DNA from 3 places in the Lysinibacillus sp. BSL11 genome. Region 2 is predicted to be linked to each of the others. Evidence: riboswitches for the same ligand, from Rfam matches in the RefSeq annotation. Region 2 holds a riboswitch; each other region holds the start of a gene.
What was found. Region 2 has a riboswitch for cobalamin ahead of cobT (nicotinate-nucleotide--dimethylbenzimidazole phosphoribosyltransferase). Riboswitches for the same ligand answer to the same signal wherever they lie in the genome.
Positions count from the first base shown of each region.

Region 1 (5,835 bases), on a different contig from region 2:
GGATAATGTTTTAAAAGGACGATACATGACCTCTGCATCTACATGTAGGTAAGCTATTTCACGTAGACATTCCCAATCCTCTGCCTGAGGACAAATTTCCTCAAATATTTCGTGGGTATATTTATTTGGATCTGAAACAGGGTAGGGGAAATAAGTAAAGTCTACAGAAGAGATGATTTTTCCGCTATACTCATATTTTCCTAATAACAACTGAAAGAATGTTGTTTTACCTCGTCCGTTTCTACCGATAAATCCAAGTTTCCAATCCGTATCGATTTGAAAGTTGACATTCTCAAAAATATTGTCAAAGCTGCTTGGATAAGAAAAAGTTAAGTTTTGTACTTGTATCATGGACATGATAATTCCTCCTTTGTATTACAACAGTTTACTTTTCATACAAAGTCGGTCTATCCATCTATGTTTTATTTCTCCGTATAAGCAGATGGATATTAACGACTTATACGGAGTGTACATGCGTCACAATAGTTTCTGAATCGCTCATATTTTTCCTCTCCTTTATGGGTAAATGAAAGGTGCAAAATCAACTATGAAAGCAAGAAAAAAATCCCTCCACTTGTGCATTGGAAGGATTAGTCTTTCACTGAATAAATACGATTTGCCATTTGTGTCATGACAAATACAATGCAAACTGATTGTTAAAAATGGATAGACTAACCCTATATTTTGTGTTTGAAATCATTCAATTCAAATGAAAATATAGTTTAGTTCTTCATTGTCCATTCATCAGTCCTCTCATAATTGTCTTTTTATAGTAACAAATTTTTTTACAGAATACAATGTAACCTTATTTTCAATTCTAAACTGTCATTATCTAACTGATGCCGCTAGCTACAAGTAGAAATAGAAAAGACATACATAGAGTAAAGTTGAAATTGCTTAGGACAAGCAATACAGCAATGATTAATTAACATTTTTAATTTAATAATTAATTTTATTTATTTTATAATTAAAAAAATCAATTTTTATTATTTACATATTTAATTTCTTTGTTATATAATCAACTTAACTTAAAGGAAGGAGTTCACTATGGCTTATCAAGTAATCACAAATTGCCCTGTCTGTAGTAGAACATTAAAAATTACGAAGTTACAGTGTTCTCATTGTCACACGACCATTGAAAATGAATTTGAATTGTCGAAGCTAGCATCCTTATCACAGGATCAGCTTCATTTTGTGGAAGTATTTTTAACCTGCCGAGGAAACATTAAAGAGGTTGAAAAGGAACTGGGGGTTTCGTATCCAACAGTTCGAGGCAAGCTAAACGACATTATTTCATCCCTTGGCTATGCTCAAAAAAAGAAAAATGAAGTAGACGAGAAAAAAATTGTAAGCATGCTGGAAAATGGCGAAATCACAACAGATGAAGCGATAAAGCTCTTAAAAGACGAATAGGGAGGAACGGACCATGAAAGAGGAAATCACAAAAGTGTTAACCATGATTCAAGAGGGAAAAATTGATGCGGATAAAGGATCAGAGCTGATTCAAGTGCTACAACAGAAAGAAGAATCAGAGAACAAATTTGTGGAAAAAACAAAGTATTTAGAAAAAACATTAAAGGTTCGTGTTGTATCCACCGAAAATGATAATGTTACGGTAAACTTGCCGATTAAACTTGTCAAAGCCGTACTTATGGCAGGACACAGCATCGCTGCGAGTATTCCACAATCAGAAAAATACGTAAAAGATATCGACATCAATCTTCTTCTTGAAGCAATCGAAAATGAATTAGACGGACAAATTGTAGATATAAAATCAGCAAACGGGGATTCCGTTGCAGTCTTCATTGAGTAGAGGCGACGAATGATGCATGTAAAAGTGAAAGCAAAAGATGTTCGCTTTACAGTCCCAGTTCCCTATACCGTGCTAACCATTGTCCTCTCCATTTTAACTTCTAAATGGATTCAGCAACAAGCCAATAAGTGGACAAAGGCATACTTCGATCGAAAGAACATAGACTTTACCTTTCCGCTCATCGACAAAGAAATGCTAAAGCCGATTATCAAGGAACTACAAAATTATAAGGGACTCGTGCTAGTCGATGTCAAAGCTCAGGATGGGACTGAGGTTAAGATTAGACTATAATCCCAAAGATAGAATGGTTAGAGCATGTTATGATAAAAGCATGCTCTTTTTTAATGAGTGTCATTTGAAACGTGTAAGAGATGATAATTATTTCAGGATTTACATATAGAAGCTACTATTTTTCAATGGTACTTAAAATAGAACATTTCTTTCAGAATTCTAGATACATTTTGATAGATAAAGATGTTCATCGTTTAAAATAGATTTTTGATTTGGGTATAAATGATTAGTGGTAATCTACTTGGAACTACATAATTAAAAATACTGAATAATCCAAAAATAAAGAAGTTTAGAATCTTGATTTACTTTTCATTTGAAGGATGGTACACTTAAAACTATTGAACAACAACTATATATTGTGTTCGTTTTACAAAGGTACTACTACATGTAGTTTAAAAGGGAAGTTCGGTACAATTCCGACGCTGTCCCCGCAACTGTGAAGCTGACGATGATTGCAACCACTGTGCATTTGCATGGGAAGGGAATCAGAGAATGAAGCAAAGCCAGGAGACCTGCCTTTATAAAACAAATTTATCATTTCTTCGGGGATTAAGAGATGGGAACGTCAGTATTTTTGGTATGTTAACGTTTCCATTTAGCCTATCTCTCTAGAGGAGATAGGCTTTTTATTTTATGAAAAGAGGGATTTCTATGAAACTTTATACGAAAACAATTTGTCCAAAATGCCTATGGGTAAAATCTGAACTACAACGTGCAGGACTTGAAGCTGAAATCGTTAACATCGATCATGATGAACAGGCAAAACAAACGATTATTGACGCAGGTTTTTTAAGTGTGCCTGTTTTAGAGATGAATGAAACTTTTATAGGAGATGTTCAGGAAATTGTTTCTCAAATTGAGTTGATTGCTCTATGATCGTTTACGCGAGTCGTACAGGTAATGTCCGAAATGTTGTATCCAAATTAAAGGCAGAATGTATCGAGCTCTCGGAGGGATTGCGATTGAACAAGCCCTATCTTTTAATTACCTACACAGATGGTTTAGGTGACATTCCAGCAAAGGTACAACGTTTCTTAGAAAAAAACAGGGATTTTTGTAAAGGAGTAGTTGCCAGTGGCAATAGTAATTTCGGCCATCATGTATTTGGCGCTGCTGGTGAGAAAATCGCCGCTACCTATCATGTACCCTTAGTAAGGAAATTAGATTTACGAGGTAATCAAACGGATTACGAAGCAATACAAACGTTTTATGAAACGAGGGTAATGAGATGAAAACCTATTTAAAGCTTAATAATGACGTACTGAATCGTTATAGTACAACTGGATTACTTGAGTTAGAAAAGGACCGCGAAGCTACGCGCCGCTACTTTTTAGAGTATGTTAACGTACGTTTGCGTTATTTTATAGATATTGAGGAAAAAATCCGCTATTTAGTTGATGAGGGCTACTATGAGAAAGCATTTATCGATATGTACGAGATGGAATTTATTAAGAAGCTGTACAAGAAAGCCTATGATTATAATTTCCGCTTCCCATCCTTTATGAGCGCAAGCAAATTTTATGATAGCTATGCTATGAAAAGTCGTGACGGGGAAGAGATCTTAGAAAAGTATGAGGATCGTATTGTCATTATTGCTTTGTATTTGGCGCAAGGAAACACAACTCTAGCAGAACGCTCTGTCGAAGCAATGATGGAAGCCTACCAGCCAGCGACACCAACTGCTTTAAATAGTGGTAAGAAAGCACGTGGTGAATTAGTCAGCTGCTTTAAATTATCAATGGATGACTCCATGAACAGTATTGCTGAAAATATTGGCTATTGTTTAGAGCTATCACGCCTTGGTGGTGGAGTAGGGGTCAACTTAACAGATTTACGCCCTTTAGGTGATCCAATTAAAGAGATATTAAATCGTGCAAGTGGTGTCATCCCAGTAGCAAAACTGTTAGAAAATTCTTTCAGTTATTCGAATCAGCTAGGGCAACGAAATGGCTCAGGTGTTGTCTATCTAAATATTTTCCATGCAGACATAGAAAATTTCATATCATCAAAAAAACCAAATGCTGATGATAAAATTCGCCTCGCAACCCTTTCAACAGGGATTATTATACCTAGTATTTTCTTCGAACTGATGAAACGTGATAAGGATATCGTCTTGTTTAGCCCATACGATATTTTTAAAGAATACGGTAAACGTATGTCTGAGCTTTCCATTTCAGACATGTACTACGAGCTACTTGATAACCCAAAAATTCGTAAAATTAAACGTTTAAATGCACGGAAGCTTTATACAGAGGTGAAAAAAGCACAATTTGAATCAGGCTACCCGTTTGAAATCTTTGATGATAATGTCAATAAGGTACATCCTTTAAAAAATATTGGACGTGTCAAAATGTCCAATTTATGTACAGAAATCTTACAAGTACAAGAGACAAGTATCATTACGGACCAGGATCAACCAAATGACTATGGATTAGATGTATCGTGTAACTTAGGTTCCATCGATATCCATGCAGCAAGTAAAGTGAATGATTTCGGCGCATTAGTCGATACAGCCATGCACCTATTAACAAATGTATCGCAAATGACGCATATTAAAAATGTACCGTCTGTTGCAAAAGCCAATCAATTAATGCATTCTGTAGGGCTTGGCTGTATGAACCTCCATGGGCATCTGGTGACGGAGGGCATCCTGTACGGCTCTAAAGAGTCTATTGATTTCATGGATCACTTTATGGAAGCGATGAACTATTATTCACTGAAATCTTCGATGGAAATGGCAAAAGAAAAAGCTGCAACCTTCTATCGATTCGAGGACAGTGATTATGCATCTGGTAGCTATTTTGACCAATATATCAATAAAGCTGAGGAAGAATTGTCACCTGTTGTATTGAAGGCACTTGGCAATATTCCAATCATTACGAACAAGATGTGGGAAACGTTAAAGCAGGATGTGATGCAATATGGTCTATTCCATTCCTATCGTTTGGCTATTGCCCCAACTGGTAGTATTTCATATATTCGTAGCTGTACGGCTTCAATCGCACCATGTACAGAGCGCGTAGAGGTTCGTGATTACGCCGATAGTAGAACCATTTATCCAATGCCTCATTTAACAAATGACAACAGCCATTTATATGTCGAGGCATATGATGTGAATCCGTATGATTTAATTGATTTATATGCAGCTTCTCAAAAGCACGTTGACCAAGGTATTTCCATGACGCTTTATGTAACAGACAATTGGACAACCGAACAATTGGCTAAAGTATACATTTATGCGTGGATAAAGGGCATTAAGTCCGTTTACTATGTTCGTCAACGATTACAAAGCTTAGAGGAGTGTGTAGCATGTCAAATATAATTTATGAGGCAGTCAATTGGAATAAGGCAACAAGTGAGCTTGCCCAAATATTTTGGGACCAGCAATGGAAGCAAATTTGGTTTCCAGAAGAAATTGCGGTCAGTAAAGATATTAAACAATGGAAAAGCTTTGAGCATCAGGACACATATAAAAAAGTATTTGCAGGATTAACCTTACTGGATACTGTTCAAACAAATATTGGGATGAATCGTGTTGCCGCTTATACAGATGATTTACAGGAGAAGGCTGTTCTAACCGTTTTTGATGCATTCGAGGCGATACATGCCAAGTCCTATTCTTATATTTTCACAACGCTTTGTACAAACGAAGAAATCGACGAGCTATTTGAATGGGTCAAGAAAAATGAATTTCTACAGTATAAGGCCAATAAAATCGCAGACATTTATAA
Region 1 is NZ_JAVGCX010000013.1:25,037-30,871, reverse strand. Features, by position in the region: gene RCJ95_RS15920 (Lsa family ABC-F type ribosomal protection protein) at 1-357, opposite strand, end outside; gene RCJ95_RS15915 (DUF2089 domain-containing protein) at 1,048-1,413, shown strand; gene RCJ95_RS15910 (SHOCT-like domain-containing protein) at 1,427-1,813, shown strand; gene RCJ95_RS15905 (hypothetical protein) at 1,823-2,104, shown strand; cobalamin riboswitch at 2,461-2,638, shown strand; gene RCJ95_RS15900 (glutaredoxin family protein) at 2,756-2,980, shown strand; gene nrdI (class Ib ribonucleoside-diphosphate reductase assembly flavoprotein NrdI) at 2,977-3,336, shown strand; gene nrdE (class 1b ribonucleoside-diphosphate reductase subunit alpha) at 3,333-5,426, shown strand; gene nrdF (class 1b ribonucleoside-diphosphate reductase subunit beta) at 5,414-5,835, shown strand, end outside.
Region 1: another riboswitch for cobalamin. It lies ahead of RCJ95_RS15900 (glutaredoxin family protein); the one in region 2 lies ahead of cobT (nicotinate-nucleotide--dimethylbenzimidazole phosphoribosyltransferase).

Region 2 (5,835 bases):
AATAATTGTGTTCGTAATATTGATAAATCTTAATTTTATTTTAGCTAGTATTTTATTCATTGCTTGTCCTTTAGCACTTATCATTTTTAAATATTATGGAAAAAAAATAAGGATGACGGATACTGCCATCAAAAAAGATTTAGATTCTTATTTAACCTATCTGGGAGAAATACTGTCATCATTTAAATTATTTAAGATATTTAATAATGAGATAAACGCCATAGATAACTATCAAAAGAGAATTACCTTATTATACAAAAATACTCTTGATAAAATGCGTTTAAGTATAAAATCAGGATCAATAATAGAATTATTAAACTTTACAAGTTATTTAATTATCCTTATTATAGGTGCCTACTTTATTTATAAAGGCAGCCTCACCTTAGGAGTATTAATAGCATTCACAACCTATGCCAATAACTTTAGTCAGTCATTTTTAAGATTTTCTCAACTAAATTCCTTTTTACAAGAAGCAATTGTGTCTGTAAATAGAGTAAAAAACTTAATGGGAGACAATAAATACAATATAAGGAAATTGATAGTATCAGACTATGTAAATTCATCGCATCATTTTAGAAAAGACAAAATAGTGTTACGGAATGTAAGCTTTACCTATACTAATGCATTATCTCCAGTTTTAGAAAATATAAATTTCCAAATACCTTTGAAGAAAATTGTATTGATTAAGGGAGAAAGCGGATCAGGTAAATCGACATTATTGAATATATTATCAGGTTTATACATTAATTATCAGGGTGAAATATTTCTATCCAATCAAAATATTAGATATATTCCTAATGATGTTTATAGAAAAAGGGTATGTTTGGTAACGCAAGAGCATTTTATAATGACAGGGACAATAAGGGAAAATTTGTTATTAGCAAAGCCGAATGCAACGGATGAAGAATTAATTCAAATTTGTAAAATGGTTAACATTTATTCATATATAGAAACGTTGGACTATAAATTTGAAACTCTTATTGGGCATAATGGGCTTGAATTATCTACTGGGCAACAGCAAAGACTTTCAATAGCAAGATCGCTTCTAAGAGATGCGGATATCTATTTGTTTGACGAGATTACTTCTGCGCTTGATAAAGACAACCAAATAAATATAGAAACATTACTTTTATATTTAAATAAAGAAAAACAAAAGACTGTTATATTGGTTACTCATCACCCTGTTTTAATAAGTGAAGCAGATAAAATATTTGAAGTTAATAACAATCAGGTGAACGAGAGGGATTCATTTGTTGTTACAAGCTCTTAATAAGCCTAAATTGTTTGAATAGCTGGTTGTACTAAGTTAACACTCAAAAAAATTTTTCCTCTTGACACTAAAAAAGTTGTAAAGTAGATTTAACATAATTACATAAAAGCAATAGGTGCCCACTTGGGAGAATAGGGAATAAAGTGAAAAGCTTTAGCGGACCCGCCACTGTATAAGGGAGTTTCATAGTGTATGCCACTAGCGAATTGCTGGGAAGGTGCTATGAGATGTTGAACTTGAGCCAGGAGACCTGCCTACATGCTTTAGAAGATATAGATGATGGAAAAGTCTGTAGTTTATTTGTCATGACAATAAACTACAGACTTTTTCTTTTTGTCTTAAAAAGAGAGGAGCAATTATCATGCAATTACTACAAGACACGATACAAAACATCCAAGGTGCTGACCTGAAGGTGATGGAGCAAGCTAGACAGCGTATAGATGCCCTATGTAAACCCCCTGGCAGTTTAGGAAAACTAGAGTCCATTGCAGTGCAGCTTTCTGGCATAACTGGACAATTATTTCCGGTGATTGATAAAAAAGTCATAATTGTTTGTGCTGCAGATCATGGTGTTTGCGAGGAAGGTGTAACCACGAATCCACAAGATGTGACGGTCTTTCAAACATTAAATTTTCCTAAGGGAGGTACAGGCGTTTGTGCGATTGCGGGCATTACCAATGCAAAGGTTGTCACAGTAGATGTTGGGGTAAAAGAAGATATTCCACTTGATGCAGGAGTCCTTATTCATAAAATTAAATACGGTACCGATAACATGGCACAAGGTCCAGCTATGGCCAAACAAGAAGCCATTCAATCGATAGAAGTAGGAATCCAGGTGGCCACTGAGGAAATCATAAAAGGTGCTGATGTACTTGGGACTGGAGAAATGGGCATCGGCAATACAACACCAAGTGCTGCGATATTAGCTGTTTTGACGGGATGCAAGCCTATCGAAGTAACGGGGTTTGGTGCAGGAGTAGGCCAAGGAGGCATTGCCTATAAAGCAGCAGTTATTGAAAAAGCAATTACCTTAAATAAGCCTAATCCAAATGATGTTATTGATGTTCTGGCTAAGGTTGGAGGATTAGAGATAGGGGCGATGACAGGCATTATACTTGGCGCTGCTGTCCATCGTAAACCTGTTGTCATTGATGGATTTATTTCAACTATTGCCGCGCTCATTGCTTATAAGCTAGAACCAAAAGTAAAAGATTATATTATTCCTTCCCATGCCTCAGAGGAACCAGGGGCTAAAATTGCCGCTGCATTACTAGGCATTGAACCGATGTTGCACATGAATATGCGTTTAGGCGAAGGTTCTGGAGCAGCCTTAGCCTTTCCTATTTTAGATGCAGCTTGCTCGATGATGAAAAACATGGTGACTTTAGAAGAATCAATGCAGTTGTTAAAAAGGTAAGTTAAATGTCTCTTTTTTAATCATATAAGGAATGAAACATTAGCTAAAACAATAAAACAGCCAATGACTTAATTTTTGGTCATTGGCTGAATGGTGTTTATGCTCGATTTAATTTACGTAATGGCAAGCGCCACTTCATCATATAGGAAAAGATACGTAAAACTGTAATCACTGCGAATAAAATATAAAGGAAAATGTCCCCTGTAAAAACCTCGAAACCGATTAACAGTCCAGCAAGAGCTGCCCAAACTCCATAAACTTCATCACGGAGAACTAATGGTTTTCTTCTAGCTAATAAATCTCGTACAATACCACCACCTGAACCTGTCAAAACAGCAGCTACAATGACTGCGCTCACTGGCATATCAAGCTTGACAGCATAGAGTGCGCCTTGAATAGCGAATGCTGATAAGCCAATCGCATCTGTGAAGTTACCCCAACGATGCCAATGTTGAATCAGATGATGTGGAAAAATAAAGAATATCGTAATCGCAGCAAGCGCTATTTGAAACATCATATCCTGTCCCCAAAGTGTTGTGACAGGTAGTCCAATGAGTAAATTTCGAATAGCTCCTCCACCAAAAGCAGTCACAATACCAAGTATATATACACCGAATAAATCGTATTCTTCTTCCATGGCAATAATTGCCCCAGAAATAGCAAAGGCAATTGTTCCTATGATACTAAAAACCTCCCAAGCCATCCCTTTCACCCCTTCTATCAATAAATAAACTTTTTTAAAAGTTAAAAGACGTTTTACGTAACAGAATTTATGAATTTAATAGCCAAAATCGGTCATTAAATACGCTTCTTGAAATGAGTCCGCACATTAGCTTAGCGTAAAATCCTCTTAGAAACAATAGGCAAGTTTTACAGGTACACATACAAATTGATAAAATGTGATTAAAATAAAGAAAAACATTCGTCAAAAGCGTTCATATACCAGTAGTTGGTTAGGAAATTCTAGAGTGATTGAAGTCAATTTAGATAGTTAATAAATCTTACTGATTGAAATGCGAGACATTGTGAAATGGAGAAGAAAGAATGACGTTTACATCAAATTTATCAATAGAAACGCTATCGTTAGCGGCAAAAGTAGAGGAGCAAGTTCGGCCTTATCATGCCAAGGTAGAAGAAATGGCATTCTACAATCAGCAGAAGGTGCTAGCAGCTTTCAGAAAGCATCAAGTAAGTGATTATCATTTACATCCATCAAACGGCTATGGCTATGATGATGAGGGACGGGATAATCTAGAGCGTGTTTATGCGGAAGTATTTGGTGCAGAGGCAGCCATAGTCCGACCACAAATTATTTCAGGCACACATGCAATCACGCTTAGTCTATTTGGTGTTTTACGTCCTGGTGATGAGCTGCTTTATATTTCTGGTCAGCCATATGATACATTGCAATCCATTGTCGATGGTGGTGATAAAGATACAGGTTCACTAAAAGATTATAAAATCGGTTATCGACATGTGGATTTACTAGATAACCAGGCCATTGATTGGGTAGGTGTAGAAGCGGCCATTACAGCACAAACCAAAATGATCGCGATTCAACGTTCAAAAGGCTATGCAACACGTCCATCCTTTACAATTGAAGAAATTGCAGATATGTGTGTAAAGGTACGTAAAATAGCCCCGAAAGCTGTTATTTTTGTAGATAACTGCTATGGCGAGTTTGTAGAGGCGCAGGAACCTACAGAGGTCGGTGCTGACTTAATGGCAGGCTCGCTCATTAAAAATCCAGGTGGAGGCTTGGCTAAAATTGGTGGCTATATTGCTGGCCGCGCAGATTTAGTGGAGAAATGTGCCTATCGTATGACATCTCCAGGTATTGGCGCAGAAGCGGGGGCCACATTAAATACACTAGGTGATTTTTATCAAGGATTTTTCCTGGCACCACATGTTGTATCGCAAGCACTAAAAGGGGCGATATTTACAGCTGCAATGCTCGAGGAAATCGGCATGAGCACTTCTCCGAGCTATGATGCGAAGCGTACAGATTTAATTCAATCAGTATCATTCCAAACAGCACAGCAAATGATTGACTTTTGTCGGGAAATACAAGCGAACTCACCGATAAATGCCCATTATGCTCCTGAACCAGCCTATATGCCAGGCTATGAAGATGATGTCATTATGGCGGCGGGGACATTTATTCAAGGGTCTAGCATTGAGCTAACAGCGGATGGCCCAATACGACCGCCATATACAGCATTTATCCAGGGCGGACTAACATATGAACACGTTAAATTTGCAATTTGCAGTGCGGTTCAAGCCATTCAAAAAGCATAACAAGACAATAGATAAAGCCTAAATATGAATAGTTTTTTACAATTTTTAATCTGATTGAAAAAAATAGTGCCAACCATGTTAGATAACCTTACATGGTTGGTTGACAGTAAAAAAATTTCGTTATATGATAAGCGGGTATTGGAGGAGGACTTAAATGAGTCGTGAAATTAGACGAACTATGCCGTTATTATCGATGAGTATCGTGATGCAATTAACAGAGCTTTCGGCAAGACAAATTCGTTATTATGAAGAACACCATTTAATTGAGCCGCACCGAACAGAAGGCAATCGACGTATGTTTTCACTAAATGACGTCGATACATTGCTTGAGGTTAAAGACTACTTAGAACAGGGTATGAATATGGCGAAGATTAAAAAAATATTTGCTAAAAAGAAAAATCCTGTTGCGACAACTGATGAGCAAGACTTAAGTGATTCAGAATTACGACAAATTATGCGCGAAGAAATGCGTCAAGCACAGCGCATGCAAAAATCGTCCATCCGAAGAGGGGATTTATCTCGATTCTATTAATAAATAGGGTAGGGTAAACATAAAAGCTAGACAAATTATAGGAGTGTGGAAAACTGTGGGTAAATACACAAAAGAGGACATTAAACGTCTCATCGAAGAAAAAAACGTAAGCTTTATTCGTTTACAATTTACAGATATTCTTGGCACTATCAAAAATGTTGAGATTCCTGTAAGTCAATTAGACAAAGCACTTGAAAATAAAATGATGTTTGATGGCTCATCTATTGAAGGTTTCGTTCGAATCGAAGAATCTGATATGTATTTATATCCTGATCTTGATACTTTCGTAGTATTCCCTTGGACTTCTGAAAAAGGGAA
Region 2 is NZ_JAVGCX010000002.1:306,594-312,428, reverse strand. Features, by position in the region: gene RCJ95_RS04255 (ABC transporter ATP-binding protein) at 1-1,270, shown strand, start outside; cobalamin riboswitch at 1,367-1,542, shown strand; gene cobT (nicotinate-nucleotide--dimethylbenzimidazole phosphoribosyltransferase) at 1,632-2,687, shown strand; gene RCJ95_RS04245 (trimeric intracellular cation channel family protein) at 2,785-3,390, opposite strand; gene RCJ95_RS04240 (methionine gamma-lyase family protein) at 3,732-4,985, shown strand; gene RCJ95_RS04235 (MerR family transcriptional regulator) at 5,140-5,517, shown strand; gene glnA (type I glutamate--ammonia ligase) at 5,573-5,835, shown strand, end outside.

Region 3 (5,835 bases), on a different contig from region 2:
AAAGCTATGACCATTTCAAAAATCCATGGACGTTCAAGATGCGCGCGATGTAACAATTCGTCTTCATAAAACAAGGTGATTGGATCACCGTTGTAAATGATTTTTCCAGCCTCCATAACAATGATTAGATCGGCCCATTCATAAGCGAGAGGTATGTCATGGGTTGCTAGTAAAATGGTTCTCTCACCATCCTCTAATTTGGCTAAGTATTGTAATACTTGTGTAGCATAATAATTATCAAGACCTGCTGTTGGTTCGTCTAACAAAAGGACAGAGGGCTCCATTGCTAAAACACCTGCCATTGCTACACGTTTTTTCTGACCTACGCTTAAAAAATGAATGGGTTTATCAAGCAAATCTTCCACTTCGGTTTGCGCAACGGCCCAAGCTATTTTTTCTTCCGTTTTTTCAGTAGACCAGCCGAGATTTAATGGGCCAAATGCTATATCTTGCTTGACGGTCCCTGAAAAAAGCTGATGATCTGCATTCTGAAAAACAATGCCGACTTTTTGGCGTAGGGTCTTTAAAGCTTTTCGATTATATTCCAGACCGTGGCCTTCGAATAAAATCGACCCAGCTGTAGGTTTTAAAATACCATTAAGATGCTGAAATAAGGTTGATTTTCCCGCGCCATTATGCCCGAGTATGGCGATTTTTTTACCTTTTGGAATGTTTAATGTAATATCTGATAACGCCTTCGTACCATCCGCATAGGCATAAGATAATTGGTTGAGTTTAAAATAAAACGTTGTCATGTGAAATACCCTCCGTATACGATGAGGACTAGTAAAATTGCTGCCATGCCTAGCCAATTTTTCTTGCTATAAGAGCCCATCTCTTGCCAGTAGACAGCCTCGCCTCCACGTGATTGCATGGCGTTGTTGAGCTCCCGGCTACGTTGAAACATTTCCACAAATAATGCCACAATAAGCATGGAGACAGAGCGTAGCCATTGCATCGGTGAATGATAGCCGAGACGTGCTTGCTGGGCGAGATGTATATTTTGCATACTTTCTAAAAACATAAAAATAAAACGATAGGTTAGTTCGACGAGCTCCACTAATAAAGAGGGGAGTCGCCATTGTCGTAGCACATAACATATTCCTTGTACGGAAGTAGTTAGAATTAAAAAGTATAAACAACTAATGCTGCCAAGGACAATAAAGAACAGCTGTTGCGCTGATAACACACTTGCGTTCCCAATAAAAACAGTCCAATTCCTCCATGTAAACGACCAAATATGGGCAGGGAGTGTATTCGTTGATGATGTAAAAGAAAGTAAAATAGATACAAGACTTGTTAATAAGAAAAAGCCAGGTAGCAATAATAGTTTGCCATAGTATGTAAGCGGAATTTTGGCACCTAAAATGATAAAAGCACTCATTACAAAAAATGTAATGAGTGAAAGTCGTTCATCTCTCATGATGAGCGTTATGAGAAGTAATCCAAGTGAAAATATCATTTTTTCTAGCGGATGAACGGACGCTAGCTTATTCAGATAGGCATACTTATCAATGAGTAACATAATGGTTAACCTTCTTTGTGTTTGCCACGCATATAGCCGATGAAGTAGCCAATAAAGCCAGCTCCTATAGCTGCCTGTAGCACGAATAATAAGCTTTCGATTTCACCACTTGGTGGCTCCCATAGACTTTCAAACCATGGCTCATATTCCGCATTGATTTCACCAATAGCTGCTTCTGCTTCTCCATCAGCACCACCAAATTCAGCACCTTTTTGTATGAACAAGGGAATGATGGCTAATAACACAACAATTGCTAATAACAATAAATTTTTTTTCATCTGTTAATGTGCCTCCTTTGTTGAGAAAACACGTAAAGTTTTTAGTTCGCTAATATTGTATTTTTTCAAGAAATTCATCACTATGACCGTTAAAATTCCTTCACTCACTGCTAAAGGAATTTGAGTTAAGGCAAAAATACCTGCAAACTTTGTAAAGGATGCCATAAAGCCTCCAACCTCTGAAGGAAAGGCTAGTGCTAGTTGTACAGAAGTCACAATGTATGTACCTAAATCACCAAGCATAGCTGCAAAGAATACGGCTAGTGAAAATGACAAGCCTACTTTTTGAGCACCTTTAAAGACAAAGTAAGCAATAAAAGGACCAACAATAGCCATAGAAAAGGCATTAGCCCCTAAAGTTGTAATTCCTCCATGAGCTAATAATAAAGATTGAAATAATAAAACGATTGTTCCAATTACACTCATTGCTAGAGGGCCAAAGAGTACTGTCCCAAGTCCTACACCAGTTGGGTGAGAGCAGCTACCTGTAACAGAAGGGATTTTTAAGGCGGATAGCACAAAGGCAAAGGCTCCTGAAAGCCCCAAAAGCATTTTTGTTTCAGGATTTTCATCAACGGTTTTTCGAATAGAACGCAATCCTAGAATGATAAATGGAATAGAGATGACCCACCAAAAAATAGCCCATTCGATTGGTAAAAAACCTTCCATGATATGCATGGCAAAGGCACGTTTTGGCACGATTAAAAAGGCCAGTAAAAAATAACTAAGTTTCCACCATGAAAATTTCAAAAAGCTTTCCTCCTAACTAATTAGTAGATTTTTAGAAGATTGCGTGCGTAATTAAAAAAAGCACTTCTCCACTGGTGGAAAAGTGCATAGCTAAAAAAGCAAATAACATTCTCATCTGCTAAGCCGCACACCTATCCTCGTAGGCTGAAACGATCACTTATTTTTCGGCAGGTCTCCTGGCTCTAGTTCAATGCTTTATAGGTCTTCCCATCCGTTGGACAGTGACATATTCTATAAAGCTCCCTATTACAGTGGCGGGACCGCGCCGGACTCAAACCGGCTTCCCTTTTAAGCAAAATGACAAGCACTTTGCACCGAAAAACATTCAAATTGTGAGATTTCACGACAAAGTGTAACATGAATTTCCATAAATATGCTATACCTTTTATAAATTTTTATAATTAAAGGTCAATGGCGAATATTCTGATAACGATTTATGGGCAAATTATATAGATTGTATAAATTTCATACCTAGTTCCATTCAAAATTGATAAATTTGTCATAAATTTTTAAAGAAATATTGAAATTTTAAAAAAATAAGATATGATAAAGACAGTTTTCTATTTAAAATTCTAATAAAAATTTCATATAAAACGTCAATAAGTGCTCGAATAGCTCGAGATAATAGGGAAATTGGTGAAAATCCAATACAGCCCCCGCTACTGTAATAGCTGATGAAATCGCAAAGCCACTGGTGCAAACTTGGGAAGGTGCGATAGTAAAATGAAGCTTAAGTCAGGAAACCTGCTTATTTGATTGTGCATGCAAACTTTTCGGAGGGAGAAGTTGAAGCGAAAGCGAGTACCTGTATTTCATGCTATTCGTTTTTATTTGGCTTCTACAAAACCTTTACTCTTCGTTATAGAGTAAAGGTTTTTCTTTTTCCAAAAAGCAAATGAGGGGAGACAGAAGATGACAACTTGGAATTTAGAGGGGATGAAAACACATCTCTTTATTTGCAATGGCAGTAGCTGCATGAAAAAGGATGGGGAGGAAATTACCTTAGCCATTCGAGATGAGATACAGCGGCAAGCACTCGATCAAGAAATACATACGACAAGAACGCGCTGTAATGGACGATGCAAGGATGCTTGTGTGGTAATTGCCTACCCCCAAGGAAACTGGTATCGTGTGCCATCAACAGAGCATGCTAGAACACTAGTACAAGATTTATATCATGAATCCTTATACAACGAACATGTCTTTACACTTCATGAAGGTACATTACAGCGTACTGCTCAAACAACTGCCATTAAAGGGATCGAAAAGGTGAAAGAGGGGTAACAACATGGCGCAAAAAGGAAAAATTTTCGTAGTAGGCTTTGGACCTGGAGATTTTAAGCATATTACGACACGTGCAGTAGAGGCATTACAACAAAGTGATATGATTATAGGCTACAAAACCTATGTAGAGCTGATTCAAGATTTAGTAAGTGCAAAATCGATTGTTAGTACAGGCATGACAGAAGAAGTGTCGCGTGCACAGGAAGCCGTTCGTCAAGCAGAAGCAGGGAGCATCGTCTCGGTGATTTCGAGTGGTGATGCAGGCGTCTATGGTATGGCGGGATTAGTATATGAGGTGTTAATTGAGCTAGGCTGGACAGAAGCAACAGGAATTGAAGTAGAAATTGTTCCTGGGATTTCTGCGATTAATTCATGCGCTAGCATACTTGGTGCACCCATTATGCACGATGCTTGTACAATCAGCTTGAGTGATCATCTAACACCTTGGAATTTAATTGCAAAGCGTGTCGAGGCAGCTGCAATGGCAGACTTTGTCATTGCTTTATACAATCCTAAAAGTGGTCGTCGAACAAGACAAATTGTCGAGGCTCAGCGAATTCTCTTAGAATATCGTTCGCCAGACACACCAGTAGGGCTTGTGAAAAGTGCCTATCGAGAACGTCAAGAAGTGACCATGACAACACTAGTAGAAATGCTAGAACATGATATTGGTATGCTGACAACAGTTATTATCGGGAATTCATCAACATTTTTCTATGACAATAAGATGATCACGCCACGCGGTTACCAACGTAAATATACCCTAGGTGAAGAAAAACAGCCATTACGTCCTCATCAACGTTTACGCGAAGAAAATGAACCTTGGGCAATGAACCAAGAGACAGGAACAGCGCGAAATGACTTTACGGCTGACCCTAATGCGGGACGATTTAACAAGCCCAGTATAGCCGCTACGTCAAAGCCGAAAAAAACAGCTCTTGAAATGGCTACAGTGGCACTCGCAATGGTAAAAGGGACAAGCGCAGTCAAAGTAACACCGAAGCTTGTACAGCAAAAAATAGAATCTATATTTGAACTAGCAGTAAGCCCTGGAGTAGCCAATAAATTTTTTACTCCCCAGCAAATGATGACTTTAGCAGAGGTTGTTGGGGAGGAGGGGACGATGGAATACACACCAGATCATCAAATTCATTTGAAAATACCAACGACTGCCCCTGAACAGATCACAGAGAAATTACAGGAAGTAGGATTTTTATTAACCCCGATTGGTGATGTGTTATCATTGAAGGCTTGTGATTTTTGCTACGGTGAAAAGGCTGATTCGATACCATATGCAGAGGAATTACAAGAAAAACTAGGCGGTATGTCCTTACCGAAGACATTAAATATCGGCTTTAATGGCTGTGGTATGGCCTGTTATCGGGCTGTATTTGATGATATTGGCATCGTCTACCGCAAAAGTAAATTTGATGTCTTTATTGGAGCAAAACCAGTCGGTCGTACGGCTCACGCAGCACAGCCTGTTGTAGAAGGGCTGGAGCCTGAGCAGCTGATTCCACTCATTACAGATATTATTGAAGAATATAAAGCAAATGCTCATCCAAATGAACGCTTATTTAAATATTTTAAACGTGTGAAAAAGATACTGCATTTTACGTATCAAGATATGTCTTCCAAAATAAAAGTAGAGCCAGCTCCGTGCGGCGACTAGTAAGGAGTAGAGAGATGAAAGCTATTTTATTTGTCGGCCATGGGAGCCGTTTAGCAGCAGGAAATGATGAGGTTCGTACATTTATCGAACAAATGACACCGCGTATTGATGAACAATTTTTAGTGGAAACTTGTTTCCTTGAATTTGCTTCACCGAACATCGAAGAAGGTATTACAAACTGTGTGAAAAAGGGAGCTACAGAGGTACATGTAATTCCAATCATTTTACTGCATGCAGGCCATTCAAAACTGCATATTCCAGCGGAAATCGAGCATGCGCGTGAGCATTATCCAACAATTACCTTCACATATGGTCAAACAATTGGT
Region 3 is NZ_JAVGCX010000001.1:45,703-51,537, reverse strand. Features, by position in the region: gene RCJ95_RS00270 (energy-coupling factor ABC transporter ATP-binding protein) at 1-755, opposite strand, end outside; gene cbiQ (cobalt ECF transporter T component CbiQ) at 752-1,525, opposite strand; gene RCJ95_RS00260 (energy-coupling factor ABC transporter substrate-binding protein) at 1,531-1,803, opposite strand; gene RCJ95_RS00255 (energy-coupling factor ABC transporter permease) at 1,807-2,553, opposite strand; cobalamin riboswitch at 2,703-2,887, opposite strand; cobalamin riboswitch at 3,138-3,319, shown strand; gene RCJ95_RS00250 ((2Fe-2S) ferredoxin domain-containing protein) at 3,466-3,837, shown strand; gene cobJ (precorrin-3B C(17)-methyltransferase) at 3,842-5,509, shown strand; gene RCJ95_RS00240 (sirohydrochlorin chelatase) at 5,524-5,835, shown strand, end outside.
Region 3: another riboswitch for cobalamin. It lies ahead of RCJ95_RS00255 (energy-coupling factor ABC transporter permease); the one in region 2 lies ahead of cobT (nicotinate-nucleotide--dimethylbenzimidazole phosphoribosyltransferase).